DNA from 3 places in the Exiguobacterium sp. BMC-KP genome. Region 1 is predicted to be linked to each of the others. Evidence: riboswitches for the same ligand, from Rfam matches in the RefSeq annotation. Region 1 holds a riboswitch; each other region holds the start of a gene.

What was found. A riboswitch is a leader RNA that binds a small molecule or an ion and turns the genes downstream of it on or off. The one in region 1 is predicted to bind S-adenosylmethionine.
Positions count from the first base shown of each region.
Region 2: another riboswitch for S-adenosylmethionine. It lies ahead of ADM98_RS16465 (methionine ABC transporter ATP-binding protein); the one in region 1 lies ahead of ADM98_RS02040 (LLM class flavin-dependent oxidoreductase).
Region 3: another riboswitch for S-adenosylmethionine. It lies ahead of mtnK (S-methyl-5-thioribose kinase); the one in region 1 lies ahead of ADM98_RS02040 (LLM class flavin-dependent oxidoreductase).

Region 1 is NZ_LGIW01000012.1:90,469-101,070, reverse strand. Features, by position in the region: gene ADM98_RS02055 (PhoX family protein) at 1-641, shown strand, start outside; gene ADM98_RS02050 (hypothetical protein) at 681-1,148, opposite strand; gene ADM98_RS02045 (ATP-grasp domain-containing protein) at 1,225-2,172, opposite strand; gene ADM98_RS02040 (LLM class flavin-dependent oxidoreductase) at 2,169-3,227, opposite strand; SAM riboswitch class I at 3,301-3,403, opposite strand; gene ADM98_RS02035 (DUF975 family protein) at 3,515-4,153, opposite strand; gene ADM98_RS02030 (DUF2325 domain-containing protein) at 4,217-5,488, opposite strand; gene ADM98_RS02025 (DUF817 domain-containing protein) at 5,577-6,362, opposite strand; gene ADM98_RS02020 (YczE/YyaS/YitT family protein) at 6,515-7,180, shown strand; gene ADM98_RS02015 (MarR family winged helix-turn-helix transcriptional regulator) at 7,335-7,790, shown strand; gene ADM98_RS02010 (nitroreductase family protein) at 7,792-8,427, shown strand; gene ADM98_RS02005 (nitroreductase family protein) at 8,478-9,113, shown strand; gene ADM98_RS02000 (NAD(P)/FAD-dependent oxidoreductase) at 9,190-10,506, shown strand; gene ADM98_RS01995 (DEAD/DEAH box helicase) at 10,528-10,602, opposite strand, start outside.
Region 2 is NZ_LGIW01000015.1:2,097,972-2,108,573, forward strand. Features, by position in the region: gene ADM98_RS16455 (MetQ/NlpA family ABC transporter substrate-binding protein) at 1-596, opposite strand, end outside; gene ADM98_RS16460 (methionine ABC transporter permease) at 616-1,266, opposite strand; gene ADM98_RS16465 (methionine ABC transporter ATP-binding protein) at 1,256-2,284, opposite strand; SAM riboswitch class I at 2,372-2,475, opposite strand; SAM riboswitch class I at 2,725-2,826, shown strand; gene ADM98_RS16470 (alpha/beta hydrolase) at 2,897-3,652, shown strand; gene ADM98_RS16475 (thymidine kinase) at 3,733-4,347, opposite strand; gene ADM98_RS16480 (DedA family protein) at 4,531-5,181, shown strand; gene ADM98_RS16485 (type B 50S ribosomal protein L31) at 5,217-5,462, opposite strand; gene rho (transcription termination factor Rho) at 5,554-6,927, opposite strand; gene ADM98_RS16495 (C40 family peptidase) at 7,282-7,959, shown strand; gene ADM98_RS16500 (SDR family NAD(P)-dependent oxidoreductase) at 8,036-8,803, shown strand; gene glpX (class II fructose-bisphosphatase) at 8,859-9,824, opposite strand; gene murA (UDP-N-acetylglucosamine 1-carboxyvinyltransferase) at 9,857-10,602, opposite strand, start outside.
Region 3 is NZ_LGIW01000014.1:280,865-291,466, forward strand. Features, by position in the region: gene ADM98_RS05355 (ZIP family metal transporter) at 1-91, opposite strand, end outside; gene ADM98_RS05360 (YolD-like family protein) at 143-472, opposite strand; gene ADM98_RS05365 (Y-family DNA polymerase) at 456-1,778, opposite strand; gene ADM98_RS05370 (pentapeptide repeat-containing protein) at 1,955-2,593, shown strand; gene ADM98_RS05375 (MBL fold metallo-hydrolase) at 2,656-3,411, opposite strand; gene ADM98_RS05380 (arsinothricin resistance N-acetyltransferase ArsN1 family A) at 3,472-3,960, opposite strand; gene ADM98_RS05385 (1,2-dihydroxy-3-keto-5-methylthiopentene dioxygenase) at 4,087-4,623, opposite strand; gene ADM98_RS05390 (methylthioribulose 1-phosphate dehydratase) at 4,640-5,260, opposite strand; gene ADM98_RS05395 (2-hydroxy-3-keto-5-methylthiopentenyl-1-phosphate phosphatase) at 5,257-5,916, opposite strand; gene ADM98_RS05400 (2,3-diketo-5-methylthiopentyl-1-phosphate enolase) at 5,913-7,103, opposite strand; SAM riboswitch class I at 7,174-7,275, opposite strand; SAM riboswitch class I at 7,481-7,584, shown strand; gene mtnK (S-methyl-5-thioribose kinase) at 7,663-8,829, shown strand; gene mtnA (S-methyl-5-thioribose-1-phosphate isomerase) at 8,826-9,875, shown strand; gene ADM98_RS05415 (sugar ABC transporter substrate-binding protein) at 9,887-10,602, shown strand, end outside.

The DNA.
Region 1 (10,602 bases):
ACAAGATGGAAGGCATCACGGTCAACGAACAGGACAAAAAAGCCTACATCGCCTTGTCTTATGTGTCAGGTAGTACCGAAAAACAAGAAGGTGCTGTCCAAGACGATATCCAGCTTGAAAAACGTGAATCGGGTGCGACATTCGAAATCAATCTCGGACGTGCAAAAGGCATCGACAGCCGTTATGTACCAACGAATATGCAAGCACTCGTCATTGGCGAAGATTTAGCGAAGCCAGATGCTTACGGTAACACAGCGAACCCTGATCTTGTTGCCAATCCGGATAACCTCGCATACTCTGCGACATCCGATACGCTCTTCATCGGAGAAGACAGTGCCCTTCACACGAACAATTTCGTCTGGGCGTATAACCTGAAAACGAAAAAGTTATCACGTATCCTGTCAGTTCCAGTCGGAGCGGAAGCAACTGGTCTTCGTTCACTTGATCATGTTGGTGGATATAGCTATCTTTTAAGCAACTACCAGCACCCAGGTGAGGCATTGACAGGAAAACAAATCACTGCCGTCGATCCAAAGGCGCTTGAACAAGCGATGAAAGACGGCATCGGTATTCAAAAAACAGGTGGTGTCGGTTACCTCTCTGGTTTACCAAGTGGTCACAAATCGTATACGAATCGATAAGATGCTAAAACGGATTCCCAAGCACGGGAATCCGTTTTTTCATGCATTGTTCTTCTTTTGTTTCGCCGCTTCTTCTTCGACACGTTGCAACAACCCGTGAACGATTTTCTCGTTCTCTCGTTCGCCACCGAGTGACAACAGACTTTTCCCGACAAAGTTCGCTCCTTCATTTTTTCCCGTATAAATCAACAGACATTGATCAGGTCCGAGTGGTTTGAGTGTAAAGGTCATCTCGATCTTGAAAATCCGTGCTAACGTGAATCCAATCGTATTTTGTTTGAAGTCAGGTTCATTCGTATAGGCTAAATCGGTCACAATATAGGTTTCAAGTCGATTACCCTGCATATACGTTTGACGATACGTCGAACCGACGACACCCGGTTTTCGTTCAATCACCTCATGTTGGACGACATTTGGAATCAAACGTTGTAGCCGCGTATGATCAAACAAGTGCCATGCTTCTTCAATTGGAATATCGAGCTGTCGTTCTTCTTTCCACGTAATCATACACCTGCCCCCTTTTATATAGAAATACCCCGTCATCCGGTCTTGTAACGTCCGGTGACAGGGCGGGAGCCAATTCTTATTTTACTGTGCTTGTTTCAAGTGCTGCTCCAAGGAACTTCGCTAGTTCGAGCATACCGTAACGTCCTGCCGCTGCTTCAGCGTCCGAGTTATAGTTCGTATTCGTATTGACGTCGTACGTATAGATCGTACCTGACGCATCCTTGATGAACTCAATGCCGGCGACCGCGATTTGGTTCGCTTGGAGGAACGCTTCGTACTTTTCAATGATTGGATCATTGAAACCTTCAACGATTTGGAACTTCATCGGTGTTTGCGGCGCTTCTTCCCCAACTGGGCAGAATAAATCGTCAATTACACACGCATCCGCTGGGCAGAGCTCAAACCCTTCTGACGTATCCACTTGAACCGCATAAACGAATTTTCCACCCACGAATTCACAACGTGTGATGTACGGTTCTGGTGCTTGGATGTACTCTTGAATCAACGTGATGCCATCGACCGGTTCGTCGAATGTCGGACCGTCGAGATAAGCTTCAAGTGCTTCAATCGAGTGGAACAACTGGACACCGAGTCCTTTGCCGGCACGGTTATGCTTCGTGATGAATGACGAAACACCAATCTCTTTTGCTGCTTGGACGATTTGATCACGTCCAACGGCAGCTGTCGTCTTCGGTACACGAATGCCTGCTTTGCGTAGTGCTGTATACTGATTGACTTTGCTGACTTCAAGACGGAGTGCACGCGTTCCGTTAAAGACAGTCCGGTCATGTTCTTCTAACCAAGCGAGGACTCCTTCCGTCAACTCCGGTGCATAGCGATGTCCACGTGTATGCGAAGAGGCACTCATTCGGCTGTAAAAGACACCTTCTGGTGGTACTTCATCGAGTGGCACGATTCCTTCATTCAAGTGCCACTGTTCATACGGTAACTCGAGTTCTTCGAGTCGTTTGATGAGATGGTCCGTCCATTCTTGATTTTCGTGGAGAATATGAATTTTTGTCATGATTGTTGACCTACCTTTCGTTTCGCTTCGACAAGTGGCATTACGTCACGAGCAAAGCGTTCCATTTCTTCAAGTTGTGGTGAGAATTGTAACAAGAGCAACGTGACACCGACAGCTTCGAACGCTAGAATACGTTCCGCAATCTGTTCCGGTGTGCCGATCAAGTTCGGTCGTAGACCGCGGTTTGAGACGGAATAATCATTTCGCTCGACCTGTTGTTCCAGTTGCGATTTACTAATGAAGTCTTGATAACCGGCATAACCAGCGCTATCTTCTTTTACATCCGTAATCCGTTGCCATTCTAGAAGCGCTTCTTCTTCCGTATCCCGGCAAATGATGTAAGCCGCAAGACCAAAGCTTTCGAGTGGAGCTTGTCCCGTCGCTTCCCGGCGTACTTTCATGTCGTTGATTTTGTGAGCGACTTCTTCGACCGTGCCCCCGTGCATGACATACGCATCACAGTGTTCGACGATTGTTCGTTTTCCGGCTTCACTCTCTCCACCGGCGTAGAGCTTAATCCCCGGACGCTGAACCGGCTTCGGGTGTAATTCTGCCTGCTCGATCGTATAGTGATTGCCTGAGAAACTATACGGCGAAGCGTCTGCCCATAGTCCTTTCATGACCGTGACGAATTCTTCCGTCCGCGCATAGCGTTCATCGTGCGCTGTAAAGATACCGTTATACTGTTTCGCTTCCTCTGCCCACCAGGCCGAGACGACATTCAGCGTAAAACGTCCCCCACTCAACTGATCGATGTTTGCTGCCATCTTCGCCGTCGTCGCCGGATTATGGAACCCGGGACGAACCGCTGTCATGATTTCAAGGCGTTCTGTTGTTGCAGCGATTGCCGCTGCCGTCGTCCATGCCTCAAGACTCGGTTCCTTTATTCCTTTGATATCGTTCAAGTTCAATTCTGCGATCAATGTCGTCGAAAAACCGATGCGTTCAGCTGTTTGTGCGACTTGTTTTGCATAATCGAATGTCGCCGGCATCTGTTCATCTTCGACATTCCGTAACCATCCCCCAAAAATCGGTAACCAAAAACCATACTCCACTCCATCATCCCCCTTATAATAAAAAGCGCCCTTTTCGAAGTTCGAAAAGAGCGACGGTATCTTGTCCTGTCCGCTCTTATCTTCAGAAGGTATCCCTTCCTGGAAGTAGCACCTTCCGCCATGGCGGGGTTGCTGAAGTGTCTTCGGGCCAGTCCCTCGACTTCTCTAGATAAGATGTGTTGCATTCATCGTACAGAATTCATTGAACTAAAGCAACCATTAAACCGTCTTTTCCCATCGGAATTGTTTTAGACAAAAAAATCCCGACATGATGTCGGGATCCGGTATTAATATGGTGCGACGAAATCTGATGTCGGCTCTGGCGTTTGTTCACCACGAACACGATCATAGAATTTTGCAAAGGTGACGCTGAAATACGGTGTAATCCACAGGAATGCTAGACCTAAGGTAACGATTCCTAAAAGAGCCCAACCAATAAACGATAGTAAGAGCATGAATGCTTCCATTTTATGCCCGTCCATCATTTTCCGAGAGCGTGTAATGGCTTCTAAGATACCAATTGATGGTTCATCTCGCAAAATATAGAACGTTAGCATATAAGAAAATGATTTAATGATTCCCGGTACGACTAATAGCAGTAACCATAGGAAGATAAAAAAGAATTGTACGATGGCTAGACCAATCACTTTGAAGAACATGCCATATGGTTCAAATAAATCCGTTACTTTCGTTTCTTCTCCACGAGCAATTGACATCGCAATCCAAGTCCAACCGACTCCAACCGGAATCAATAAAATCGATACCAACGATACGACGAGATCCATGGTATTAGCTGGTTCATCCATATCTGATCCAAATAACCCAGGTACACCTTGAATAATACTAAACAGAATAAATGTTAGGACTGCGAATCCCCAACGACCGCTTAACGACGCCTTTGCCGCTTTTTTTAATTGAGATGACATGAGTAAGGTCCTCCTTGAAAAATAAGTTCTCACCTTACTCTACGGCTAATAACTTCTAATGTTTCACTCTTTTTTCAATAATTTCCCGTCTTTTTGCTGTTTGAGCCAAGCACGCTCAAGTTGTCGCTCACACGCTGTATATAATGAACGACGACCATCGAGGCGTTCCATCGCGAACGGAATACTATGTTTTTTCGCCTGTGCGATGACATGCGCACTCGCTGCATGAGAGACACGGCTCGTCACGACGACGATCGCATCCGTCTTTTTGGCGAGACAGGCAATCTTTTTCGCGGATTGTGCGTCTCCTGCGAGATGAATCAATTCAATTCCAGTTGGCGCAAAGAACTCACGATAGACAGCTGTTTGTTGTTCGTTTCCAACGATGACGAGGCGCATACCTGTGAAGCGCGTGAAATCAAGTGGTGTCTTATCGACGAAATCCATCAATTGTCCAGGTACAGCTGTCGTCACGATTGGTTCAATCTTTCGCTCTTTTTGAACACGAATGCGACGCTGCGCTTTTTTAGGTTTTGGAGCCGTTTGCCGTTTCATTTTTCGTGCATACCGGTCCGATTTTTTCGCTGTAACAGTTACCTTCTCTACTAGTTGTTCTAATTTTATCGGGCGATCTGATGGTTCGTTGACAACCGGTTTTTCGTAGGTAAACTGATGCTTCCAGACAATCGTCAAGCTCTCTTTTCGTCCCCGCCACATGACGAGATCGACGAGTTGTCCTGCTTCTAGTCGAAAATAGCGCATGTCCTCTACCGGTACGACATAGTAGAACGGTTTTCCTGCTTCATCTTGTAGCGGACCGTTAACCGTCTCTTCAACAATGCCGTGTACTTTGACGATCGCTTGTTCAAACACGACACGTTCCGGGTTCTCTTTCATCCGTTCCGTTGAGACGACAGCTTCGATGCGACACACCGTTTTCTGGTCATCCTGACGCTCGACACGGACACGGACCTCCATGCCATGCTCGAGATTCCAGTCACGCACGTCTCGTTCTGAAATATGACTACCGGACCATTCTAGTAAAGAGCCACCTTTTAACCCTCGCTGAAACGTGTAAGCATAACGCAGCTTTCGTACAGGTTCGATAGATGTTTGTGACGGCACTTCGATAGTTTGCTCTGGCATTACCTCTACCACTTCGTCGACGAACGTTGTTTCCTGTACGTGGCGTGGTGCATAATAAGCTGACATCTTGACCCACTCATCGATTCCGTTCACTTCGTCGAGCCAAAGTTGCCAGTCTTCGTATCGTTCGACGACTGCTAACTTCATTTGAACCAATTCAGTTGCACGTTCCATCACCTGTTGCATCATGTCCCAACACTTCCTTTGCGTTTTTTTACACTATAGCAACGGAAAAACGCAGAAGTAGATCAAATAAATAACCAGGTTGTTTTTTCATCTAGGTGCGGTGATTGATTTCCACAGCCGGATCCTGATGCTTGTATTTCGCGACGATGACGATCAGAACGGTGATGATGACAAGTAAAAACCAAGAAGACAATTTGCCAAGATCAACGACTGCCCAGCCTCCTTCTTGATGAGGATAGACCCATCCTTTAAAGAACGTCACGATATTCTCCGCGATCCAAATAAAAAACGCGATCAGCAAAAAGGACAGGACAAGCGGCATCCGGTAAACCGTCTGCTCGATCGTAAAATGAACCCATGACCTATAGAAAACGAGGACGACAAGAATCATCAATAGCCACCTCGCATCGAAAATCCAGTGATGGGTGAAGAAGTTTAAATAGACGAGACTCCCGACACTAATCGCAAGCCACGTGGGAGGAAATGCAGTGAATCGTAAATGAAATCGCCTGAACGCCTGACAAACATAACTTGCGACGCTTGCGTACATGAACCCTGCATACAGTGGAACACCCGCCACTTTTGTCAAAGCGTCTTCCGGATAACTCCATGAACCAACGTTCACCTTGAATAGTTCAAGTGCTAGACCGATAACGTGAAACAATAAGATCAGTTTGAATTCTTCCTTTGTTTCATAGCGACTGACAAGTAATGCGATTTGAACGAGAACACACCATAGCAATAAGAGATCGTATCGCGCGATCGGTTCAGTCGGTAGATAACGCGAAAGAGCGAGCGCCGCGAAAATCATCACGGGAAAGACACAACAGACGGCTTCTATATATGTAAAACGAATCAGATGTCGGATCGCTTTCATCCTGTTACCTCCTTTTTTCTCCAGTATACGTTTCTCTTTCACCCTTCCCCTCCTTCTTAGGATGGAAAAAACGGAAAATTTCGTCTTTCTTCTTCCACTTTCCTCATGATACAGTTAACGAATCAATTATTTTAAGAAATGAGGTGCCAGACATGACGCGTCATCGTGCTTCCTGGTTGTTACGCGCTACGTTAAAGTGGGGACTCTTCCTCCTCGGTTTATTTTTACTCGCTCTTGGCTCATCGATGATGATTACAGCGGAACTCGGTGTCTCGACGTGGGATGTGTTACATCTTGGTCTTCAAAAGAAAACACCGCTGTCCGTCGGAACGATTATCTTACTCGTTGGTCTCTTACTCGTGTTCGTTAAGTACGCATTAGACCGCGTCACGCCGCAAATCGGTACACTTGTTAACGCGATTTTCGTCGGCGTCTTTATGAATCTTGTGCTTGGTTCTCATCTCTTACCGTCTTTTGAGTCTATTTGGTTGAATACACTCTGGCTCGTTTTCGGAATCTTCATTATCGGTATGGGCGCCGGTCTATACGTCGCCGTCGGTTACGGAGCTGGTCCACGTGATGGACTGACGCTGACACTCGCAGAGCGCTTCGGAACCTCGATTCGCCTGATGCGAACGATCATGGAAGTCACAGCATGCGGCATCGGTTGGTTACTCGGTGGTCCTGTTTTCTTTGGAACGATCCTCTCGATTTTCTTGATCGGACCGTTTCTCCAATTTTGGTTATTTTATTTCCGTCGTATTATCGCTGCGATTGACGCAAAAGGACTTCCGGCGTCTGAACGCCAAATTAGCTAAGTCGCCTGACTCGATATCATTCCGCGCGAATGATATCTTTTTTTATGTCAGAAGCAGATAAGTTGCGTCATCAAATTAAACACGTTATATTCGTTTACATATCAATCTTTGATACGTCAAAGGTTTCTTCGAACGAAGGGAAGGATGTGATGGATTGAGTATTTCCTGCAACGAAAAAGGACGTTTGATTTATGCACTCGTCTCCGTCAATAAGACGATTGCCCAAAAATTCGATCTCTGTACGGACGGATTCAGTCAGACTCGAATGGATTTGCTCGCTCAACTGCAAGTCGATCAAACGATCAGCCAAAAAGAATTACAAAAACGCGTTAATGTCGATCATGCGGCAGTGACCCGTCACCTGAAGCACCTGGAATCGACCGGGATGATTGCGCGCGAGCGTTCAGCCGCTGACAATCGGGTGATTCTTGTTTCTTTAACGGAACAAGGAGCGACGCGCATCGCACGATTACGCGAACAAAAAGATGAGTTCCTCGAGAATTTACTCGAAGGATTCTCTGCTCAAGAACAACGGACGTTAGCTGAGATGATTCAACGCATCGAAGCGAACGCTGATACATTACCTAAACTAAAAGAGGAGTCGATTTAATATGGCAACGCAAACTACAACAAATTTCATGGAAATCGTCAAAGGACGCCGTTCAATCCGTAACTACGATACAGACGTGAAAATCTCAAAAGAAGAAATGACACAAATCCTTGAAGAAGCAACGCTTGCACCTTCTTCCGTCAACATGCAACCATGGCGTTTCCTCGTCATCGATAGCGAAGAAGGCAAAGCAACACTTGCACCACTCGCGAAATTCAACCAAGTTCAAGTCGAGACATCTTCTGCTGTCATCGCTGTCTTCGGTGATATGAACGCCGTTGATCAACTTGAGAACATCTACGATACAGCTGTTGAAAAAGGTCTTATGCCACAAGAAGTACGCGATCGCCAAGTACCAGCAATTCAAGGGATGTACAGCAGCGTATCAGCGAACGATTTGAAAGACAGCATCTTGATTGACTCAGGTCTCGTTTCAATGCAATTAATGCTCGTCGCTCGTGCACATGGTTATGATACAAACCCAATCGGTGGTTACGAAAAAGATCAAATCGCTGAAGCATTCGGTCTTGAAAAAGAGCGTTACGTACCGGTTATGTTGCTATCGATTGGTAAAGCAGTTGATGCAGGATACCCATCTGTTCGTCTGCCAATCGCTGACATCGCAGACTGGAAATAAGTTTTTCACACTATAAAACAGAGAACACACACAAGGGAGATTGAATAATTATGACTACTCAAACAACTACGGACTTCATGGAAATCGTCAAAGGACGTCGCTCGATCCGTAACTACGATACAAACGTAAAAATTTCAAAAGAAGAAATGACACAAATCCTTGAAGAAGCAACACTTGCTCCATCTTCAGTTAACATGCAACCATGGCGTTTCCTTGTCATCGATAGCGAAGAAGGCAAAGCAACACTTGCACCACTCGCGAAATTCAACCAAGTCCAAGTCGAGACATCTTCTGCTGTCATCGCTGTCTTCGGTGACATGAACGCGGTCGATAGCATCGAGACAATTTACGATATGGCTGTTGAAAAAGGTCTTATGCCACAAGAAGTACGCGATCGCCAAGTACCAGCAATCAAAGGTTTCTACCGTCCAGAAGACGTTGAAACATTACGTGATAGCATTTTGATTGATTCAGGTCTTGTTTCAATGCAATTGATGCTCGTGGCTCGTGCACATGGTTATGATACAAACCCAATCGGTGGTTACGAAAAAGACCAAATTGCAGAAGCATTCGGTCTTGAAAAAGAGCGTTACCTCCCAGTCATGTTGCTTTCAATCGGTAAAGCAGTTGACGCAGGATACCCATCTGTTCGTCTACCAATCGCTGACATCACAGAATGGAAATAAGCAATATCAACCAGTCCGGATTCCTTTCACAGGAATCCGGCTTTTTTGTATACTCAGAGAAAAGGAGGCGTCTTTGATGTATGATGTCACGATTATCGGAGCTGGTGTAGCGGGAATTTTTCTTGCTCATCAGCTCGTTGAACATGGACAGCGTGTCTTATTGCTCGATGCCGGAAAACCGATTCGTGAACGAACGGCAGAAGATGCGTATCTTGGATTCGCTGGGCTCGGAAAATCAGAAGGGAAATTCAATTATGCAACGGGATTCGGTGGAGAGCTCGTCTCAAAAATCGGCGTAGAAACGACGCAACAACTATTCCGAGAAGTCGATGACCTCTTATGTACATATGGTGCAGATACAATCGAAAGCTATTCCACTCACTCGCCTACTGTAGCGTCTCGTGCCCGTCGTGCCGGTCTCCACACAGTCGAAACAACGGTACGTCATTTAGGCACAGCACGGACTGCTACCGTCTTTACAGCGTTTGAGGATGCCTTACTACCGCGACTCGATGCTCGCTTCGAAGCGACAATCGAGCAGATCACGAAGTCCGAGCAGTTTACAATCAAAACAACGAACGAGACATTCGTCAGTCAACGGATCGTGTTCGCGACAGGTCGTTCCGGTGCAGACTTTACACTGCACCAGTTAGCTACGCTTGGTGTCACGCCACAGCGAACTCGACTTGATCTCGGTGTGCGGATTGAAACAGAGGAAGTCCTCTTTCGAACGTTGCTACAGGACACGTTCGAGACGAAGCTCGGCTACGACTCTCCTCATGGTCAAGCCGTCACTTATTGCATGAATCCGCGTGGACGGATCATTCGAAAATATCAAGAAGGCCTCGTCATGCCGGACGGTCAAAACGTCCACGAGACAGCAGACGGATCGACGAATCTGAACTTTACACTGTTTCTCCCACGTTATTTTTCGACACTAGCGAAAGCCAATGCGTATGCGACGCGTGTCATCGGCAAGATCAACCAAGGACAGGATCGCATCGTCGTCCAACGACTCGGTGATTTTCGAAAATTACAAGCGACGACAATGGAGCAATTGACTCGTAACGAAATCATTCCTTCTCTAAGTGCTTCCCCGGGAGATTTACACGCGGAAGTTCCTGTAGAAGATTGTCTCGTCTTAGAAGGTTTTTTAGAACGCCTCGAACGACTTCTTGAGACGGAACTCCCTGCAGATACGTTACTTTACGGACTAGATGGTAAGTTTTACGCACCGATGCTTGAAACGTCCGAAACGTTTGAGACGACGTGTCCCGGTGTCTATGCAATCGGTGATTGTTCCGGTGCAACACACTCTCTTGCTCAGGCAGCCGCTAGCGGACTCCATCTTGGACATGCCTTGACACAAAAAAGCCGGTCCCTCTTCGCCTAAGCGGAGAATGACCGGCTTGTCTTATTTCTTGAATGCTTCGTACACTTTCAATTGTTTCCCTTTGACCTTCGTCGTCTTCATTGCTCGTAAGACAAG
Region 2 (10,602 bases), on a different contig from region 1:
ACAGCAATACCGTTATTAATGATCGACGCAGCGACGTCCGGTAAGACGCGCGGTGTTTGCCCCGCAACGATTGGGACGATTTTCAGTTTCTTCGGATTTTCGACGATCTTATCGACTGAACCATTGCCGTCAAAGTCGTCCGGCAACTTGATTAGACCTGCTTCTTGCAGTAATAAGAGGGCGCGTCCCATGTTTGTTGCTTCGTTCGGAACAGCGATTTTGCCACCGACTGGAATGTCTTTGACGTCCTTGTATTTATCTGAGTAAATGCCCATCGGTGCAATGACAGTCGTTGCGATCGGTGACAGCTTCAACTTATGTTCCTTCTTGAATGCGTTGAAGTAAGAAATCGTCTGGAAAGCATTGGCGTCGATCTCGCCCTCAGCCAGTGCCATGTTTGGCTGGACATAATCAGAGAACTTGACGAGCTCGATTTTGATGCCCTCCTTCTCTGCTTTTTTCGCGACGTAGTCCCAAACTTGAGTATCCGAACCGCTGACCCCGAGTTTGATCGTCTTTTCGTCTTCTCCCGATGCTGAGCACCCGGCAAATAAAATCGTCGTTAGTGTTGCTCCAATCGCTACTGCTTTTTTCATGGCTGAATCGCTCCCTTGATTAATGTCTTCTAATTTTTCGTGCGACGATGTTACCTGTCGTCTGTAAGCCTTGAACTAAGATGACGAGAATCCCGACCGTGATGATCATGACTTTCGTGTCGAATCGTTGATAACCATACGTGATTGCTAAATCGCCCAGTCCACCGCCACCGATCGCGCCTGCCATCGCTGACGCCCCGATCAACCCAACCGTCGCGATCGTTAAGTTAAGAACGAGTGAACCGAGTGCTTCCGGTAAAAGGAAGCGGAAAATCGTTTGGAATGGCGTCGCGCCCATTGCTTCTGCTGCCTCAAGGACACCTTTATCGACTTCAAGCAAGGAACTTTCGATCAGCCGTGCCATGTACGGTGCGGCGTAAAAGACGAGTGGGACGATGGCGGCTTCGGTTCCGATCGACGTCTGAACGATCAACCGTGTCAATGGGATGATCGCGACGAGTAAGATGATGAACGGAATCGAGCGGAAGATATTAACGATGCTATTGAAGAACGTGAATAGCGGGACGTTCTCAAGTAATGCGCCTTTTCGTGTGACGACGAGCAAGATGCCAAGCGGTAAGCCGATCAAGGTCGAGAATAAGAGTGAGACGGATACCATCGTCATCGTTTGCAAAAATGCTGTCCAGATATCACTGTAATTAACTAGCATCAGCTAGCACCTCCTCGACCGTCACTTGTGCTTGATCAATGTACTGTAAGGCTCGTTTCACTTCAGTCGCTTCACCAATTAATTCAACGAGCAAAGTGCCGAACGGCGTCTCCTGCAACTCCGTGATGCTACCGTGCAAAATGTTGACATCAACATCAAAACGTTTCGCAACTTGTGACAAGAGCGGCTGCCCTGTGTGATGACCGAGGAAATGAATCTTATAGATTGGATTCGCATTCCGTGATTCGATCAACTGGCGAATCGATGCTGGAATCTCGTCATGCATGACGGACCGGACGAAGTTTTTCGCTGTCTCAGTCTGCGGGTTTGAAAAGACATCAAAGACTGTTCCTGACTCGATCAGCTTCCCGGCTTCGATGACGGCGACGCGGTCGCAAATCTCCCGAATGACGCCCATCTCATGGGTGATCAAAAGAATCGTGATCCCGTATTCGGCATTGATTCGTTTCAATAATTGCAGAATATGATGTGTCGTCTGGGGATCGAGCGCTGACGTCGCTTCGTCACATAAAAGGACGGATGGTTGCGTCGCTAGTGCCCGAGCGATACCGACACGTTGCTTTTGTCCGCCGGATAATTGATCCGGATAATGATCCGCCTTGTCCGCGAGATCGACGAATTCGAGTAACTCCGTCACCCGGCGGCGAATCTCATCTTTTTTGATGCCTGCGAGAACGAGTGGCTTCGCGACATTCGTAAAGACCGTGTTCGCATTCAATAGATTGAAGTGTTGAAAGATCATCCCGATCCGCTGTTTTGCTTGACGTAGTTTCTTCGGTGATAGTTGTGTCAAATCTTCCCCGTCGACCGTCACGGTTCCTGACGTCGGTCGTTCTAAGAGGTTGACGCAGCGGAGCAATGAACTTTTCCCGGCACCGCTAAAGCCGATGACACCGAAGATTTCGCCTTTCTCGATCGTCAGGTCGACACCGTCGAGCGCTGCGATCGTCTGATCCTTCGTGACGTACATTTTTTTGACTTGATGAAATGCAATCATTCCGTTTTCCCCCTTCATTCAACAAAAAAAGGTCCCTTCTTGAGAAACAAGAAGAGACCTGGATCCGCACAGTGGCAGAATCCACTCCACTCATCTCTCAGACATTTGTCTGATGGAATTGGCACAGTGCTCATAATGAGTCTGTTGCCGAGGTTTCGCAGGGCCAGTCCCTCCACCTCTCTGGATAAGTATTGCGGTATGAAATTCGTATGTGTGTTGTTGCGTTGTTGCTTATGTCGTAAAACTAATTTTTACATTACGGGTCGAACCTTTAAAAGTCAACCAACTTTTCAAAAATAATCCATTTGGCGCATATCGATTGATTGACAAGTTATGGATTAGCTTAAAGAACGAATCATGATTCGTCAAGAACGATTTGACAAGTCATTTTCGAACGTGCTACCATCGTTTCAATGATTAATCCGACAATTCCAATATGATATTTATCAAGAGTGAACGAGAGACCTGGCTCTATGACTTCACGGCAACCTGCAATCTGTAAGGTGCTCCGACCAGCAAAGCGCGGCTTTGGATGATACGGTGAAAAACTCGTGGGCGTCCAAGCAGTGACGTCGACGAGTTTTTTTCATGAATGGAGGAAAAATAGTAATGATGAACTATCCTGTATTGACTGGTGCTGAAGCATTTTATCTTCAAGGTGGATCGATCGGAATCCTGCTCTGTCATGGTTTTAACGCGACTCCTCAAAGTGTTCGGGACGTCGGTGAGGCATTTGCTGCTGAAGGTTTTACCGTCTATGCGCCGCGTTTGCGTGGTCACGGAACGAACGTCCGCGAGTTCGAACAATCGACTGCACGATGTTGGAAACAAAGCCTGCAAGACGGTTATTCACGTTTACAAGAAACATGCGACCAAGTTTTTGTCATCGGTCAATCGATGGGGGCGACGCTCGCGTTATCGCTCGCTGCTGACGGGATTCCGTTTGCCGGCATCATTACGATCAACGCCGCACTTTCCGTTCCGTCGTATGAAGCACTCTCGTTTGATGACGGTCCTCAGTACTTACCGGAAGGGGCACCGGATATCAAGCGGTCCGCCTTTGAAATCATCTACGATCTCGTTCCAAGTCGTTGCGCGTTCGAACTCGTCCGCTTGATGGATGAGACGAAAGGACGCTTGGGATCGATTCTCCTTCCGACGTTGATTCTTTATTCCGCAACCGATCACGTCGTTCCACCGTCGAGTTCAGATTACTTGCACCGTCATATCGGAACGAATGATAAACGAAGCTACTGTCTACTCAATTCATACCACGTCGCGACACTTGATCATGACCAAGATGTAATCGTCCGTGAGACGATTCGCTTTATCGAACAATCGTGTCAGTTTTCGCAAGAAACAGGATAAATTAAAAAGCAGCTATTCGTTTCCGGATGGAATTGAACAGCTGCTAAATCAAAGGACGACCGCAAACGGTCCGTCTTTTTTTAATTTTCTTGGTGTTGCACAGATTGAAGTGGCTTCGGCTTTCCAGGTACCTCATGGCAATGGCGACACCGTGGCTCATACGACTCTGAAGCACCGACTAGGATGATCGGGTCATCATAGTTCGCTGGTTTTCCGTCAATCAAACGTTGTGTCCGAGAAGCCGGATCCCCACAGGAGAGACAGATTGCCTGTAGCTTCGTCACGAATTCTGCACGTGCCAGTAATTCAGGCATCTTGCCGAATGGCTCTGCCCGGAAGTCTTGATCAAGCCCTGCACAAATGACGCGTTTTCCGTCTTGTGCGAGTGCTTCGATGACTTGTACGATTTCATCATCAAAGAATTGAACTTCATCGATACCGACGATCTGTGTCTCTTCTGCTACTGCTGCGTAGAGATCACGACTCGTCGCCATCGGAATCGCTACGACGGAATTACCAACGTGAGAGACGACATGTTCTTCGTGGTATCGGTCGTCGATCGCCGGCTTGAATACTTGAACAGGCAGTTTGCCGTACTGCGCCCGTCTGACACGACGAATCAACTCTTCCGATTTCCCGGAAAACATACTGCCACAAATTACTTCGATCCAGCCGTACTGATTTATTACATGCATCATCGTCCGACACCGTCCTCTAAAAATAGTCACTTTAACGAGTATAGCTCGAAACGGTATTGAGAAAAAGGGTTGACTTCCGGAAATCAAAATTCATTTTTTCTTTCCCTAGAATTTTTGTCCTTTCATTCCAACGGTCCCCTATTTCCTGTACACTGAAGAAGAAGATTCTCACGAAAGAAGGTGTCCCCGATTCATCATCTCTTACATGACATCCTGCACCAATATGGTGCCCTTGGTCTCTCCGTTCTTCTCGCAGGTGGTATCGTGGGATTACCGGTTCCCGATGAGACCCTACTCGTTTTGTCCGGATTTTGGATGCATCAAGGTAATCTACCGCTGTTCGGTACGATTCTTGCCGCTTACGCAGGAAGTTGTATCGGTATGACGATTAGTTATTTACTCGGTTTAAAACTCGGTATGCCACTACTGCACCGCGTCGGACCGAAAATGCGTATCTCAGAAAAACATATCCTTTCCGCTGAAGCTGGATTTCGACGTTACGGAAAATCCGTTTTGATCATCGGTTACTACATACCTGGTCTCCGTCAGCTTTCTGCCTTTTTTGCAGGTGTCTCGAAAATGCCGTTTCGCGTGTTTGCGAGTTACGCGTATACAGGTGCTTTAATCTGGATCAGCGTCTTCTTAGGTGCCGGTTATTTCGTCGGTCGTCATCTCTCGTTCCATAAAGTCGTGGATTATATCTTGGCACATCCTGAAGTTATGCCGTATCTAATTGGGATCGCTGGTGGAATCGCCTTCTCATTTGTCTTGAAGACATATCTCGCTTACCGTTCACAATTCAGTCTATACAAAAACAGCCTGCTTCCGTAATGGAGGCAGGCTGTTTTTTAAGAACCGACAAGTCATTACTTGCGGCCGTATTTTTTGTTGAAGCGATCGACACGACCATCTGCCGCGTTGAACTTTTGACGACCTGTGTAGAATGGGTGCGAGTCTGAAGACACATCCACACGGATGAGTGGGTACTCGTTACCATCTTCCCAAGTGATTGTTTCGTTCGAAGAACGAGTAGAACCGCTTAAGAATTTGTACTCAGTCGTTGAATCCATAAATACTACTTTGTTGTAGTTAGGGTGAATTCCTTGTTTCATGGTTGATTTCTCTCCTTCCGCCCTGGTTCATTTGCTGAGCCAGAGTAAGTTACCTTCCTATACTAAACGATTTTTTTATGCGTCGCAATAGTTATTTTTCGGTCGGTATTTCCTTCTTGACGGTACGCGGTTTTGCTGGTGCGCGTCGGACCGCTTTCTTCTGTTCTTTCTCAAGTTCGACGAAAAATTCTTCATTATTTTTCGTATCACGAATCTTACGCAGGAACGTATCGACAAACTCGTTCGACTCGTTCATCGTCCGGCGAATCGTCCAGAGCGCATCAAGCTGCTCTTTTGGAAGCAACAGTTCTTCCTTACGTGTACCCGATTTCCGGATATCGATCGCTGGGAAGATTCTGCGTTCCGACAACTTACGATCGAGATGAAGTTCCATGTTCCCCGTCCCTTTGAATTCCTCATAGATGACATCATCCATACGGGATCCTGTCTCGACAAGTGCTGTTGCAAGAATCGTCAAACTACCACCATGCTCGATGTTTCGCGCCGCACCAAAGAACCGTTTTGGTTTATGGAATGCAGCTGGGTCAATCCCGCCTGAGAGCGTTCGTCCGCTTTGCGGCACCGTTAAGTTATAGGCACGTGTCAGACGCGTGATTGAATCCATCAAGATGACGACATCTTTCTTATGTTCGACGAGTCGCATTGCCCGCTCAAGCACGAGTTCTGAAATCCGAACGTGGTTGTCTGGTGTTTCGTCAAACGTCGAGCTGACAACATCCGCTCCCGGAACCGAACGCTCGATATCTGTCACTTCCTCAGGTCGCTCATCAATCAAGAGAATGATCAGTTCGACATCAGGATGATTCTCTTGAATCGAGTTCGCGATTTCTTTGAGTAATGATGTTTTCCCTGCTTTTGGTGGTGCGACAATTAAACCACGTTGACCAAATCCGACCGGTGCGATCATATCCATGACACGAACAGATAGATGACGCGGTTCGGTCTCAAGACGCATCAAACGATCCGGATAGATTGGTGTCAGTGCCGGGAAGAATAAACGATTACGCGCTGTATCCGGTGCTTCACCGTTAACGGCTTCCACGCTAAGTAGTCCTTGGAAACGTTCGTTTTCCTTCGGTGGACGGACTTTACCTGTAACGACATCACCATTACGTAGATTAAAGCGTCGGATTTGAGAAGCTGCGATATAGATATCTTCAGAGGATTGGGAATAATTGATAGGACGAAGGAAGCCGAAGCCACCATCGTTTTGCATTTGTGGATTGCCAGGGATGACTTCGAGTACCCCTTCGAGGAAATAAAGACCAGTCGATTCAGCCTGTGCTTTGAGAATCTTGAACATCAACTCACGTTTACGAGCTTCCCGATATTGTGGGACATTTTTCGTCTTTGCGATTTCATACAGTTCTTTTAGTGTCAGTTGGCTTAATTGAGCCAGTGTATAGGAACGTTCTGGTTTATCTTTTTTATCAGTTGTTGGCATGTTCTTCACCTATTCTTTATAAATTCAACTGCATTCAGTATACTTCCATACATACATTAGGAGGTATCTAATTTCTTTCGTGAACTAAAGGTATCATATTTTTTTTGATTCGTCGTCAACAATCCTCTGCGTTTCTTACTTTGTAATATTCGAAGATATTATTTCAGTTATGTTACAAAAACATCTATTTTGTCTTCTAACTGAAAAAACGTTTTCAAGTGCGCACATGCTAAGATATTCCTGCAGACAAAATTCTTACACAGTTGTAAGGTTTACTGCTTAATCACACACTTAATGATTTCATCATATAACTTACGGACGCAACACACTACATTAAACGGAGGAATTCTTAACATGAAACGTTTTCTAGCATCGATCGCGACAGCAGCCTTAGTGGTTTCAGGTTTTACATCAGTGGGTACAGGTAAAGTTGAAGCAGCGACAGTCACAAAGGTCAAGATCACGGACAACGGTCTTCGTGTTCGAACAGCACCTTCTACGAAAGCAAGCATCGTTGGAAAAGTCAACGCTGGTCAAGTCTTTACATATAAAGGCAAGTCAGGTAGCTGGACTAAAATCTCATACGGTGGTAAAACACGCTATGTCTTCTCACAATACACAAAGACATATAAATCATCTTCAAGCGCTAAAAAAACAACAAGCACATCTTCTAAACGGACGAAAATCTTAAGCGAAGCAGCGAAGCACAAAGGAACTCCATATGTATGGGGTGGAACGACAACTCGTGGATTCGACTGCTCTGGTTTCACAAGCTATGTTTACAAAAAAGCAGCAGGTAAAACATTGCCACGTACGTCGTCTTCACAATATTCTTCTTCTAAGAAAGTCAGTGTTTCTAAAGTACAACCAGGAGATCTTGTCTTCTTCTCACACGGTAGCGGCATTCAACACGTCGGGATCGCAACAAACAAGTCAAGCATGGTTAACTCAGAAACAGGTGGCGTTAAATACTCAAGCTTCAAATCAGGGTACTGGGGTTCACGCCTTGTCGGCGCAGGATCTTACCTTTAATTCATCATCTCAAAGCGGTTGAGCATTGGCTCGATCGCTTTTTTTCATCTAATCGATTACACGAGGAGGAAACATGATGCATGTCTTAATCACAGGTGCTTCAAGAGGTCTTGGTCGCGAATTCGCTTATCTTCACGCTCAGCAAGGTGATCACGTCCTGCTTGTCGGACGCGATGCGACGTCTCTATTTGAAACGAAGTTCCATGTCGAACGACTCGGCGGAACGGCAACGGTCTTCCCTTACGACTTAACGAAGCTAACACATCGTCTCGCACTGTTTCGTGCAACAGAACAGATTCCGGTTGATTGTGTCATCAACAACGCTGGAATCGGCGTCTTCGGCTCCTTCCTTGAAACTTCGTTCGAAGACGAATCACGGATGATTACCTTGAACATCGAAGCGTTGACACACGTGACGAAGGTCTATGCCTCTCGCATGAAAGAGTATGGCATCCAAGGACGCATCATCCATCTCGCGTCAACGGCTGCGTTTGAAGGTGGTCCATGGATGAGTGTCTACTATGCAACAAAAGCCTACGTGCTTCACTTCTCGGAAGGATTAACGGAAGAGCTCGCGCCAGACGGCATTCAAGTCAGCGTCGTCTGCCCAGGTGCGACACACACCGGTTTCGAATCGGCAGCAAAACTCGAACAGTCACGTCTTTTCTTGCGACCAGGCATCATGGACGCCCCAACAGTCGCGCGGATTGCCTATCAAGGCTACATGAAGGGAAAAACGTTCATCGTTCCTGGTTTCGGAAATGCCTGGTATATCTTTTCAACACGTTTTCTTCCCCGTCGATACGTCACGAAACAAGCAGGAGAAGTCCAGCGTCCTCGATAAAAAACATACAAAAAAGCGGAGCAATAGACTATACGTCTGCGGCTCCGCTTTCGTTTTACTTAATGACGAGCTTCGGTTTTTTCTTGAACGAGTGAATGCCTTCGACGAAACGTACCGTTCCGGACTTCGCACGCATGACGACAGAGTGTGTCTGACCGCCTTGTGCTGTGAACTGGACACCTTTCATCAACTCGCTGTCTGTAACGCCTGTTGCAGCAAAGATACAATCGTCTCCTGCGACGAGATCGTCCATCATGAGAATCTTCGATGGATCTTCGATGCCCATCTTCTTACAACGCTCGACTTCTGCCTCGTCTGCTGGTAACAAGCGTCCTTGGAGCTCACCACCGAGACATTTCAAGGCAACGGCAGCAAGAACACCTTCTGGTGCACCACCCGAACCGAGGAGGATATCGATCCCCGTATGCGGGAAGGCTGTGTTGATTGCACCCGCAACATCACCGTCACCGATCAAGCGAATCCGCGCCCCTGTCGCCCGAATCCGTTGAATGATTTCTTCATGACGTTCACGATCAAGGATCGAGACGACGACGTCTTCGATTTCCTTGTTCTTCGCCTTCGCGACTGCTGCGATGTTTTCTTCAATTGTTGCGTCTAAACTGATGTGTCCTGCTGCTTCTGGACCCACCGCGATCTTATCCATGTACATGTCCGGTGCGTGAAGCAAATCGCCCGCATCCGCGACAGCGAGGACAGCAAGTGCGCCCCATGTTCCTTTCGCGACGATGTTCGTTCCTTCAAGCGGATCAACAGCGACATCAAGTCGTGGTCCATACCCATTTCCTAGCTTTTCTCCAATGTAAAGCATCGGTGCTTCATCCATCTCGCCTTCCCCGATGACGACGGTTCCTTTCATCGGAATCGTATCGAAGACGTCACGCATTGCGCTTGTTGCCGCATCATCCGCTTCATTCTTCAATCCTTTTCCCATCCAGCGTGCAGAGGCAAGTGCCGCTGCCTCCGTGACGCGTACCAGTTCCATTGATAGACTTCTCTCCATGTGTATGTCCCCTCTCCCTTGTTACAAATCGGTCAAATCGTTTCACGCCATACGAGGGCGCCAAGTTCCTTCAACTTCTGATCAAATCGTTCGTAACTCTGGTCAAGCATTTCTGCATGGTGCAACGTCGTCTCCCCTGAAGCGAGAAGTCCCGCCAAGACAAGTGCTGCACCACCGCGTGGGTCTGGCGCCTCAATCTCAGTACCAAGTAAGGATTCACCGCCACGAATGATAATCGAGGCATCTTCATGCGTAATTCGAGCATTCAAGCGTCGTAACTCTTGCACATGCCGGAAACGTTGCGGATATAACTTGTCAACGACGATACTTGCTCCCTTCGCTTGCAACAACGCTGCCGAGATGACAGGTTGGAGATCGCTCGGGAAACCACCATAGTGGAAGACACGAATATCGACAGGCTTCGTTTCGTGCAACGTCGCCGTGACGGAATCATCTGTTGCTTCAATCACAGCACCGTATCGTTCGAGCTTTTGGATGACACTCTCGAGATGAAGGGGAATGACGTTATCGACGGTGACACGTCCAAGTGCTGCTCCCATCGTCAAGAACGTTCCTGCTTCCATCCGGTCGGGAATCAAAGTATGCCGGCAACCACTTAGTTGTGCAACCCCTTTGATGCGAATCTCATCTGTCCCTGCTCCTTTGACGTTTGCCCCCATGTTCGTCAGCATCGTACTGACGTCGATGACTTCCGGGTCATAGGCGGCATTTTCAATGACTGTCGTTCCTTCGGCAAAGACGGCGACGAGTAAGGCAC
Region 3 (10,602 bases), on a different contig from region 1:
GCGCCGCACCAAGTGCGGTTAATCCCCAGGTCATCATACCAGCAAGTAATGCTTGCACGACGACGGGGAGGGAAGTAAACCAATCCAACATGACTATTCCTTCTTTCCAGGCACGATTTGAAACGACTATCTGTATGAGAGCTTACCCGTTTTCGATTCGAACGATTCGTGTGAACGGAATTTCTACTATTTCACGACTACGCAAAAAGAGAACGGAACGTTCAGGCTCTAGCCGTTCTACAAAACCGACGACCGTCACGTAGCTACTTTCCTTATAATACGTGATTTCGAGTTCGTTTCCTTCTATTAAAGCTTCTTGAAGTAGAAAGTGCCACGATTCTTGTAGTTGTTCATCGATTTCAGGAAGGTCAAGTTGATGCATTTGAATATAGTACTCCCGTAATAGTTGTAAGTGCTCGGGCATCAGGAAAGGAATCCATTTTAAATTGCCTCGATCACGATACGCTGTCATGGAGATCCCCTCCAGGATGACCGCCAACGAAACGGAGACGACGCTTGGCGACACTCGTATCGAGAAATGAGACGGCGAGACGAATCGTTCCTTTCCCGTAGCGAAGATTGACGATGTCCATTGCTTTTAATAAACGCCGCCGCTTCCAGTTGCGCGTATTGTCCTCGAACAGTGAGAGCTGTAAAGTACCTTGATCAGCAGTCAAGTGACCGAGCGAGACGGAAAGGAACCGAACAGGTTCCCCGTCGAGCCAATTCGGTTCGAATAATTGTAAGACGTGTCGAAGAATGATTCGCTCATCCGATGTCGGATAAGGCAACCGAACTTGGCGCGAGAAGCCGCTTCGAACGACATTTCGGGAATAGCGAACACCGATATGGACGGTCCAGCCGACTTGATTCGAAAAGCGACAACGTGCGGCAACATCCTGAACGAGTTCGTTGAGGACGTTTCGAATCCGTTCGAATTGATAATAGTCCTGCATCAAGGTCACACCGTGTCCAATCGTCCGTTGAGGAGCTTTTTCGAACAGATGACGAGGGGGAAGGAGTGTCGGTGAAGCGTCGAGCCCCCATGCGTGATGCCACAGTTCAGCACCGATGATACCGAAGCGCTCGTGTAACTCTTCGACCGGACGCATCGCGAGATCACCGATTGTCTCGATGCCCATCATGTGTAGATGTTGTTCCATGCGGTGTCCGACGCCCCACATCTTTCGAATCGGAAAATCATGCAAGCGTCGTGCGATATCAGCATAACCACAACGAGCGATTCCTTCTTTTTTCCCGATTAAATCAAGAGTCAGTTTCGCGATGACATTATTCGGTCCAATTCCGATACGAACGTGAATGCCAGTCTGTTTCAGAATCGCTTCTTGAATCCGACGAGCAGCTTGAAAATCAGAACCGAAAAGGCGATCAGTTCCAGTCATATCAATGAAGTTCTCATCGATAGAGTAGACACGAATCGCCTCCGGTGGAGCAAATTGATGGAGGACATCAAGGACACGAATCGACGTCTTCATATAAGCGAGCATACGTGGTTCGACGAGTTGAATCGTACGACGAACGGCGTATGGCAATTGCTCGATTTCATACAGGCGACCGGCTGTTTTGATTCCAAGTGCTTTTAAGGCAGGGGTGGCGGCGAGGATGACGGACCCGTTTCGTTTTAAATCGGAGACGACCGCAAGGCGTGTCGTCAAAGGAGGGAGATTGCGATACTGACATTCGCAACTGGCGTAGAAGGAAACACTATCGACGCAAAAAATACGTTTATCTTGTGGTAAAACGACGGAAGGAAACATTTGAATCACTCCTTTACATAAAAGAACGTATGTTCTTATTTTGATTTTCTTTGACTATAGCATGGTCTCAAAGTGTCTCAAAATAAAAACTGTTGAAAAGAGGGGGAATTCATACGATTTACCTTCATGTAAACGGAGTTTGATACACTAGGATAGAGAAAAAAGGGGGAATCTCTATGAAAGAGACGATTATCCGTTTACCAGAATTACCGAAGACACTTCAGACAGAAACATTCGATCAAGTTGAAATCGATGATCCGTATCTTAAAGGAGCGCGTTATGAAAAAGAGTCGATGCCGAATGAACTGACAGAACGCGTCGATGCCTATCAAGTCTGTTTTCAAAATGTCTCGTTTGCGAATCTCACCTTTGATCGTGGTTCGTTCGAAGACGTTCGGTTCGAGCAGTGCGATTTAACAGGATGTCACTTCCAAGAAACTCGTTTTCACCGTGTATCCTTTGTCGGATGCCGCATGACAGGAATACAATTCGAAGATTGTACATTGGATCATCTGACGATTCAGGAAGGACTTGCGGATTATGCACAGTTCATTCGCAGTACGGTCCGCCATCAACACTGGACCGAAACGACGATGAAGGAAGCGCAGTTTTTCGAAGTGAAGGCGATGAATTGGAAACTCGACACCGTCCGACTCCAGGATAGTCAATGGATTGAAACGCCGTTAAAAGGTCTCGATTTTCGGCAGGCGGAACTGTCAGGGATCACCGTCGATCCACGCTTTTTACCAGGTGCTGTGATTACAGAAGAGCAGGCGGTCGCCTTTGCTCGATTATTAGGTCTTGTTATTCCATAACAAAAGAAGTCCTTTTTTCGATGGATGATTCGAAAAAGGACTTCTTTTCATTAGAGCTACTATTAAAATGACATCGTTTCACCATCATCTGGAATCAGGAAATGAGCAGAAAGGTGGAAAGCAGCTAAAAAGTCAGCAATCATATCACGCCGCAAGAGACAATGGTTGACGGACTCGAGATGCGAGACGACAATCGTTGCTTCCGCTGCTGCTTCGTGTACCGCAAGGAGATCGCGCTGCGACATCGTGATCGGTTCTCCCGTCAGGAACTGGGCAGCCCCACTGTTGACGACGATGATGTCTGGCGTATGTTGTTCGATCGCGTGCGCGACCTCATCACACCAAATCGTATCACCTGCAATATAGAGCGTCGGTTCGTCTGGATGAGTGAGGACAAGTCCAGACACACGTCCCATCCGTTCACCGATTTCCCCGACGCCGTGTCGTCCGCCTGTTCGGTGAATTTGAATATCGCCGATCGTCACACCGGAATCGAAAGAAGAGACGTTCGTGAAGCCGGCTTCTCGGATTTGCTGTGCGTCCTCTTCTTGCTGTGCATAAAGAGGTAAGTGCTTAGGTAGAAGCTGCTTTGCGGCATCATCGAAATGATCAGCATGCAAATGGGTGACGAAGATGGCGTCAGGATCGAGCAGTGTGTTGACATCGACCGGTAAGTCGACGAGTGGGTTGGCGACAGCATTCGGTGTCTGTCCAAACGGAGGCAAACTGCCTTTATCGCCAAGAAACGGATCGATCAGTAAGACTTGATTGGCATACGTGATAACGAGTGTTGCATTGCGAATTTGTTGAATATCCATTAGGTTCATCCTCTCTACATGACTCGGATTAACTATTCCCCATCTGGCATTCAATGAATCCTATCGCAAGCGTTTCTCCATCGCCATGACGTCGACATATTCGCCGTTTAATCGCCCTTGTTCCTTAAACGTTCCGACAATCCGGAAGCCGGAACGGATATAGAGTTTTTGTCCGATTTTATTGAACGGGAAGGTGAAGAGGATCAGCTTATGCATCTGATGATCACGGGCATGTTGTTCAATCTTTTCAAGCAACCGTGTTCCAATCCCTTGTCCGCGATGAGTCCGGGTAATATAAACCGAAATCTCACCGACTGTCGCGTAGACAGGACGCGGATTGTAAGGGTCGAGGGAGATGAACCCGAGGACACCTGTTTCATCTTCAGCGACATATCCGGCATATCGCTCCGTTCGTTCCGCAAACCACTGGGTCATGAAGGATAAGTCCTTTTGGTCGGTCTCAAGCGTTGCGATCCGATCTTCGATGCCTTCATTGTAGATGGCGAGAATCGCTGGTAAGTCGTGTTCCGTTACGGGACGAATATGCATGACGCTCACTTCCTCATCGCTTTTCCTTCATTATATCGGTTACGTGTCGATGTAGTGATATGTTTGTGAGATAAGAAAAAGCGGCGATTCCCTTCCTATAGAAGAAAGTCGCCGCTTTTATCGTTATTAAGAGACCGTTGACGTCTCGTTTTCATAAATCGGAACCCAGCCGTCTGTCGTGACGAAGATTCGGACGGCGACGACTTTACGATCGTCTTGAAGCGTAAAGTAGTGGCGTGTGTTGACGGGAACGGAAATCAAATCACCGGGATTGAGTTCGATGTTGTAATAACCGACTTCCTCATCCTTGATGGCAAAGACACCGTGACCGCTGACGATGAAACGAACTTCGTCATCCGTGTGATGATGTTCCTTTTGGAAATTGACGAGCAACTCATCAAGATTCGGTGTCGTGTCCGAAAGCGAAATGATATCAGCTGTCTGATACCCACGGCGCTCTGATACATCCTTGATTTCTGGAGCAAACGTATCGAGAATCGTTTGTTTGTCCGTATCCGTCAGTGTGAAGTTCTCGACGAGATGCGCTGGAAGTTTCGAGACGTCCCATTGTTCGTAAAGAACACCGCGTGACGCGAGGAAGTCAGCGACTTCCGTTTGATCCGTATACCGTGTGTTTGTTTCTTGGAATAAGACTGTTGCCATGAGATGATTCCTCCTTTTAGTAGATGGATTGACGGCATGATTGCAACGTCAACGTATAGTTGAATAAAAACTCGAAAGCTTCGAGGTGTTTCTTTGCTTCAAAGGCAGTCGGTGCCCAGACCGTGATCCCGTGATTACGAATCAGAACGGCGCCACTACCTGTTGTGACGTGCGGCGCAAAAGCAGCAGTAAGCGTCGGAATGTCAGCGTGGTTCGGAATGATTGGTACCGTGACCGTTGCATCTTCTTCCCACTGTCCGAGTGCCTTAATGATTTCCTGCCCGGAAAAAGTGACGCTTCCTTGGTCGCCATAGAGTTCCGAAATGACGTTGTTCGCAATCGTATGGACATGCAGGGAACATCCGGCGTCCGTCCGATTAAACACTTCGACATGAAGCAAGGTCTCAGCAGAAGGACGTCCGGGTTGCTCACCAATCAATTGACCGGTCGCATCGACATGGACGAAGTCGTCAGGAGTCGTCTGACGCTTATCTTTTCCGCTTGCTGTGACGAGGAATTCGACCGGAACATTAGATGTCCGGATGGCGAGGTTCCCACTCGTACCGGGGAACCAGTCGCGTGCCGCGAGCTCTTGTTTAACAGCTCGTAGTTCTTCATAACGTCGCATGAATGTCATGTCGTCACCTCCGCTCGTGCTAAATCATGAACGATATCGTGAAACGTCTCAAAAGGCGTATAGGAAATATCGTTTTCTTCACACAACGCGATCAGATAATCACGGGCATAGACACAATCCGCTTGTTTCGCGAGTTCGAAGTCCGTCACCGAGTCGCCGATGACGATGATGACGTCACCGTCTTTACGTAATGTACGGGCAACGGACGTTTTACAACAGCCACACCCGTTCGTGCAATGGGCATCGCAGGCGTTTGGCCAATCGATATGGACGAATGGACCACTGAAATCGGCGACGTTACAGTAAATCTGTTCTTGTTCAAGGAATGGCGCTAAGATCGGTTCGACGAAAAAGTCCATTCCACCACTGACGATTGAAAAATCGATTCCTTGACGACGACTGTACTGAAGTAACTCTGAGAAGCCGTCTCGAATCACGGCACGTTCTAACAAGAAATCAAGATAAGCTGTTTTACCGTCGGACGGTAAGAGCGCGAACATCTGCCCGACACCACTCTGAATCGATAACGTTCGGTCAAGCACACCGCGTTTCAACGGTTCGAAGGCATCAGCTGGTGCAAAGGCCTGCATGAGCGCGATGATATTATCCTGCGTCGTCACCGTACCGTCGAAATCACAAAGAATTCGTACAGTCATGACTTGATCCCCCAAGCGTCGAGGGCAATCCGTAGTTCTTCATGGCGAGATGCTGCCGTCGATAGGGATTCATTTGCGAGCGCTGCATCGAGTGCTTGACGGAAAGCAATGACACCAGCTGCTGCACCTTGCGGATGACCATGCACGCCACCGCCGGCGTTGATGACGGAATCGATCCCGAAGTCGCGAACGAGTTGGGCGACGAGTCCTGGGTGAATACCGGCTGAAGGTACTGGGAAGATCGCTTTCGTCTGACCGATGCGGGTCGCTTCGACCGCGATGCCACGGGCGACATCCTTCGGTAAAGCGACATTGCCGTAAGGTGACGGGAATAACGTCAAGTCTGCTCCGGCAGCGCGCGGTAGTGTACCAAGTAAGACAGGAGCTGCAACACCATGGTTCGGGCTCGCGATCAACGCGCCACTATATGCTGGGTGATTAAAAATCGGAACAGTAATCTCCGGATCACTTGCTAGTTCACGTAAGACGTCGAGTCCGTATGTGAAGGTATTCAGTAAGAAAGCGGTCGCTCCAGCATCAATCAATCGCTTAGCTTGATCCTTGAGCGTAAAGACGGGACCACTAAGTGTGATCGCATACAACGCACGTTTACCGGTCCGGTGGAAGTGAGCGTCGATGACCTCACGTCCGATGCGTGCCCGGTCAATCGTTGGTGTCAATGGGTTATCGTATAGAATCTCATCGTCTTTGACGAGATCGATTCCACCGGCAAGTTGTCCTTCGAGTTGATCGCGGAGGAACGATAGATCGCGTCCGATGACGCCTTTGAAAATACTCATCAACAAGGGACGATCTTCGACACCAATCAAGGAGCGGACCCCTTCGATGCCGAACTTCGCACCTGGAAAATCTGGTGTGAACGTATCGGGTAACAGCAATTCCGTTAACTTGATTTCACCGTCGAGTGAGAGTTTGCCGAAGACGGTCGTCAGAATCGCGGAAAAGTCACGCGACACGTTATGTTCTGGGTAACGAATCGTGATATATCCGTTACCGTCGCGCTCTTCGGTATGTACGACTTCCCCTTTGAACGAGGCAAGTTGTTGTTGTTCAAGATGATTCAGCTCCGTCCAAGAACCGACCGTCAAACCAAGCGCGAGTTGTTCAGCGCGTTGCTCGAGTCGATCACGGGCAGTCAATTGATAAGTAGCAGTAATATAAGCCATGTCTTTCCTCCTTCAACAAAAAAATGGTCCCTTGTCAGCGACAAGAGACCATGAATGATTCGAACGTGGACTCTTATCGGTCAGCTTAGTAGCTGCAAGAATTAGCACCGTGCCAAAAGGTCGGTTGCTGCGACATCGTAGGGCTTGTCCCTCCGTCTGCTCTTGATAAGAATTGGATGAAATTGTGAAATCTAATTGCAATTTTTACATGAGAGTCACGACTTGTCAAACTATTTTTAGAAAATTTATTTTTTTGAAAATACTCTTTCTATAGATGGCGTGAAAACAATGTCTGTTTCTCCTCGATTTTAGTTTGACAGCAGGGAAGTTGATTGCGTAAGATTCAAATCAATATCACACACGACAACTACATACGACTCTTATCGCGAGTTGGCAGAGGGAATTGGCCCGATGACGCCGCAGCAACCGACCACTAGGCACGGTGCTACATCCAACAGACGTTTCGTCTGAGAGATAAGAGGACGCAGTGACTTTCCTGCGCCTCTTTTCGATGACGAAAAGAGGCGCTTTTTCGTGTACCACATAGGGGGAAACTGACATGACATACAAAGCATTTACAGAACAGGACGCGATTGATCGTGTTCGGACACTCGGACTGATCGGAAACGGCCCTGTCGAAGCAGAAGAAATTGGTGACGGGAATCTTAACCTCGTCTTTCGGATTCGAGAAGGCGAACATCGGTTGATTTTAAAACAAGCATTACCGTACGCAAAGGTCGTTGGGGAAAGCTGGCCGCTATCGCTCGAGCGAGCGTGGATTGAGCAATCTGCACTCCGTGAATTCGCGCGACATGCCGTACCATTCGTACCACGTGTCTTTCATGCGAGTCATGAAGAAGCGTACACGGTCATGGAAGATCTTTCACATTTAACGATCGTTCGGAGCGGACTGCTTGCAGGTGAACAATATCCGTTGCTCGCAGAACATATCGGTTCCTATCTCGCCCGGACTTTATTCCATACATCGGACTTTGCACTTGGTCCAGTCGAAAAGAAACGCGTTGCCCGAACGTATTACAATCCAGACTTGTGCGACATCACAGAAAAACTGATCTTCACGGATCCGTTCCATGATGCGGAGACGAATGAGATTGAAGCCGGGCTTGAAGAAGAAGTAGCGCATCTTTGGGCAGACGACACACTCAAACGCGAAGTCGCGAAACTTGAAGCCCTTTTCATCACAAAAGGCGACGCTTTGTTGCACGGTGATCTACATACAGGAAGCATCTTCGCCTCGGCAACGGAAACGAAAGTCATCGATCCGGAATTTGCCTTTTATGGGCCATTCGGATTCGATGTCGGACAATTCATCGCCCATCTATTCTTTGCGGCATATCCGGATTACCCAGCACTTCGTGATGCGCGAATTCGAGACATCGATACGTTCTGGCTGACATTTGCTTCGACGTTCCGTGCCTTATGGGAACGGGAAGCGGTCGAACCGTTCCAGACATCGGGACTTGTTGATGATGTGCTGAGCACGATCTTGCAAGATGCACTTGGCTTTGCAGGGTGTGAATTGATTCGGCGGACGATTGGTCTTGCGCCAGTCGCTGATCTAGAATCAATCACTTCAACAACGGAACGTCTGGAGCAAAAACGTCACGCCCTCCGTTTAGGCTCCGCTTTAATCAAGCGCCGGACGGAATGCCGAACATTTGATGATTTACGAAACTTTGACGTAACGGAGGAGTTAAGCCGATGAGTACATTCGTCCAAAGTATTCGTTATGAAGACCGTGTCTTGACGATTCTCGATCAGACGCGTCTACCACAGGAAGAACACTATGAAGTGATCACCGACCTTGCGCAAGCGGTCGAGGCGATTAAACAACTACGCGTTCGGGGAGCACCTGCGATCAGTTTATTCGGTGGCTTTGTGCTCGTTCAGGAAGCGTACCGGCTCGAAACGTCGCTTCCGGTCTATAAGCAGGCCTTGCTTGAGACATCAGCGACGTTACTCGCGACACGCCCGACAGCCGTCAATCTGCGAAATGTTCTCAATCAACTAAACCCGATCATTCAAGATGGCGTGTCGGTAGAAGACATCCGCGAACGGTTGGAAAAACGAGTGGTCGCCTTATACGAACAGGATGCACAGACTTCGCGACAAATCGGGATTCATGCACTGGAATTGTTCCAGTCAGGCAACCGGATCCTGACGATTTGTAATGCGGGATCGATTGCGACCGCTGCTTACGGAACGGCACTCGCTCCGTTTTATATTGCAAAAGAACGCGGCATCGAGTTATCCGTTTTTGCGAGTGAGACACGACCACTCTTGCAAGGTGCGCGATTGACGACATGGGAATTACAACGCGCTGGAATTGATGTCACGTTAATTACAGACAACATGGTCGCTCATACGCTGAAAGAAAAACAAATCGATGCAATCATCGTCGGGGCAGACCGGATTACACGAAACGGAGATACGGCGAACAAAATCGGGACGTTCCAATTGGCATTGCTCGCGCAAGCTTTCGGTATTCCGTTTTACGTCGCGGCACCGCTCTCGACGTTTGACTTCTCGCTTATTTCCGGTGACGCGATCGAGATCGAAGAGCGTGATCCGCAGGAAGTGACGGCGATCCAAGGCGTTGCGACAGCACCAGCAGGAGTCGCTGTCTTCAACCCAGCATTTGATGTCACACCACATACGTTGATCACAGGTATCATTACGGAACTCGGTGTCATCACGCAACCAAATGAAGAAACGATCGAACAATTAACGGGGCTTCAACCCTTAGGATAAGGAGATATTTCATGAAAAAATTAGCTTACGCCGTCCTAGCACCGGCACTGTTACTAGCGGCTTGTGCAAATGGAGAAGCGACGACGACAAAAGTCGTCAAAGATGTACCAAAAGGGGTTCAATCGGACGTCAAGATCGCCGTCATTCGTAACCTCGCATCGGATGATCATACGAAACAACTCCTTGATGGCGCACGAAGTGAGGGCGAAGCACTCGGCTTTAAAGTCAGTACGTTCATCTCGGAAGGGAACGACGTCAAGTTCAAGGAACTGGTCGCCCAAGCGATTCAGCAAGATTATGATGGTCTCATCATCTCGCACGGCAAGGAAGATTACGCGTATGACATGATCAAACCAGCTGTCGATAAAGGACTGAAGGTCGTGACGTTCGATACGGTCACGAAGAAAAAAGGGGCATCTCTAAAAGGCGTGACGGAAACATTCCAAAACGATCATCAGCTCGCGAAGCTATCGCTTGATGAAGTGACGAAGGTGACGGACAAGAAGCCGGTCCGTGTCATCAAACTCTGGTTCGGACCAGGTTTTGCCCCGCTCGATCGTCGTCAGGAAATCTATAAGACATACGAAGCAGACGGCAAAATCAAAACGCTTGAGACAGTCGGACCGACGAACTTCCAAGATGTCCAAGGCGATATCGCAACGAAGATGAATGCCATCCTCGCGAAATATCCGAAAGGAAGCATTGACGCCGTCTGGGGAGCGTGGGA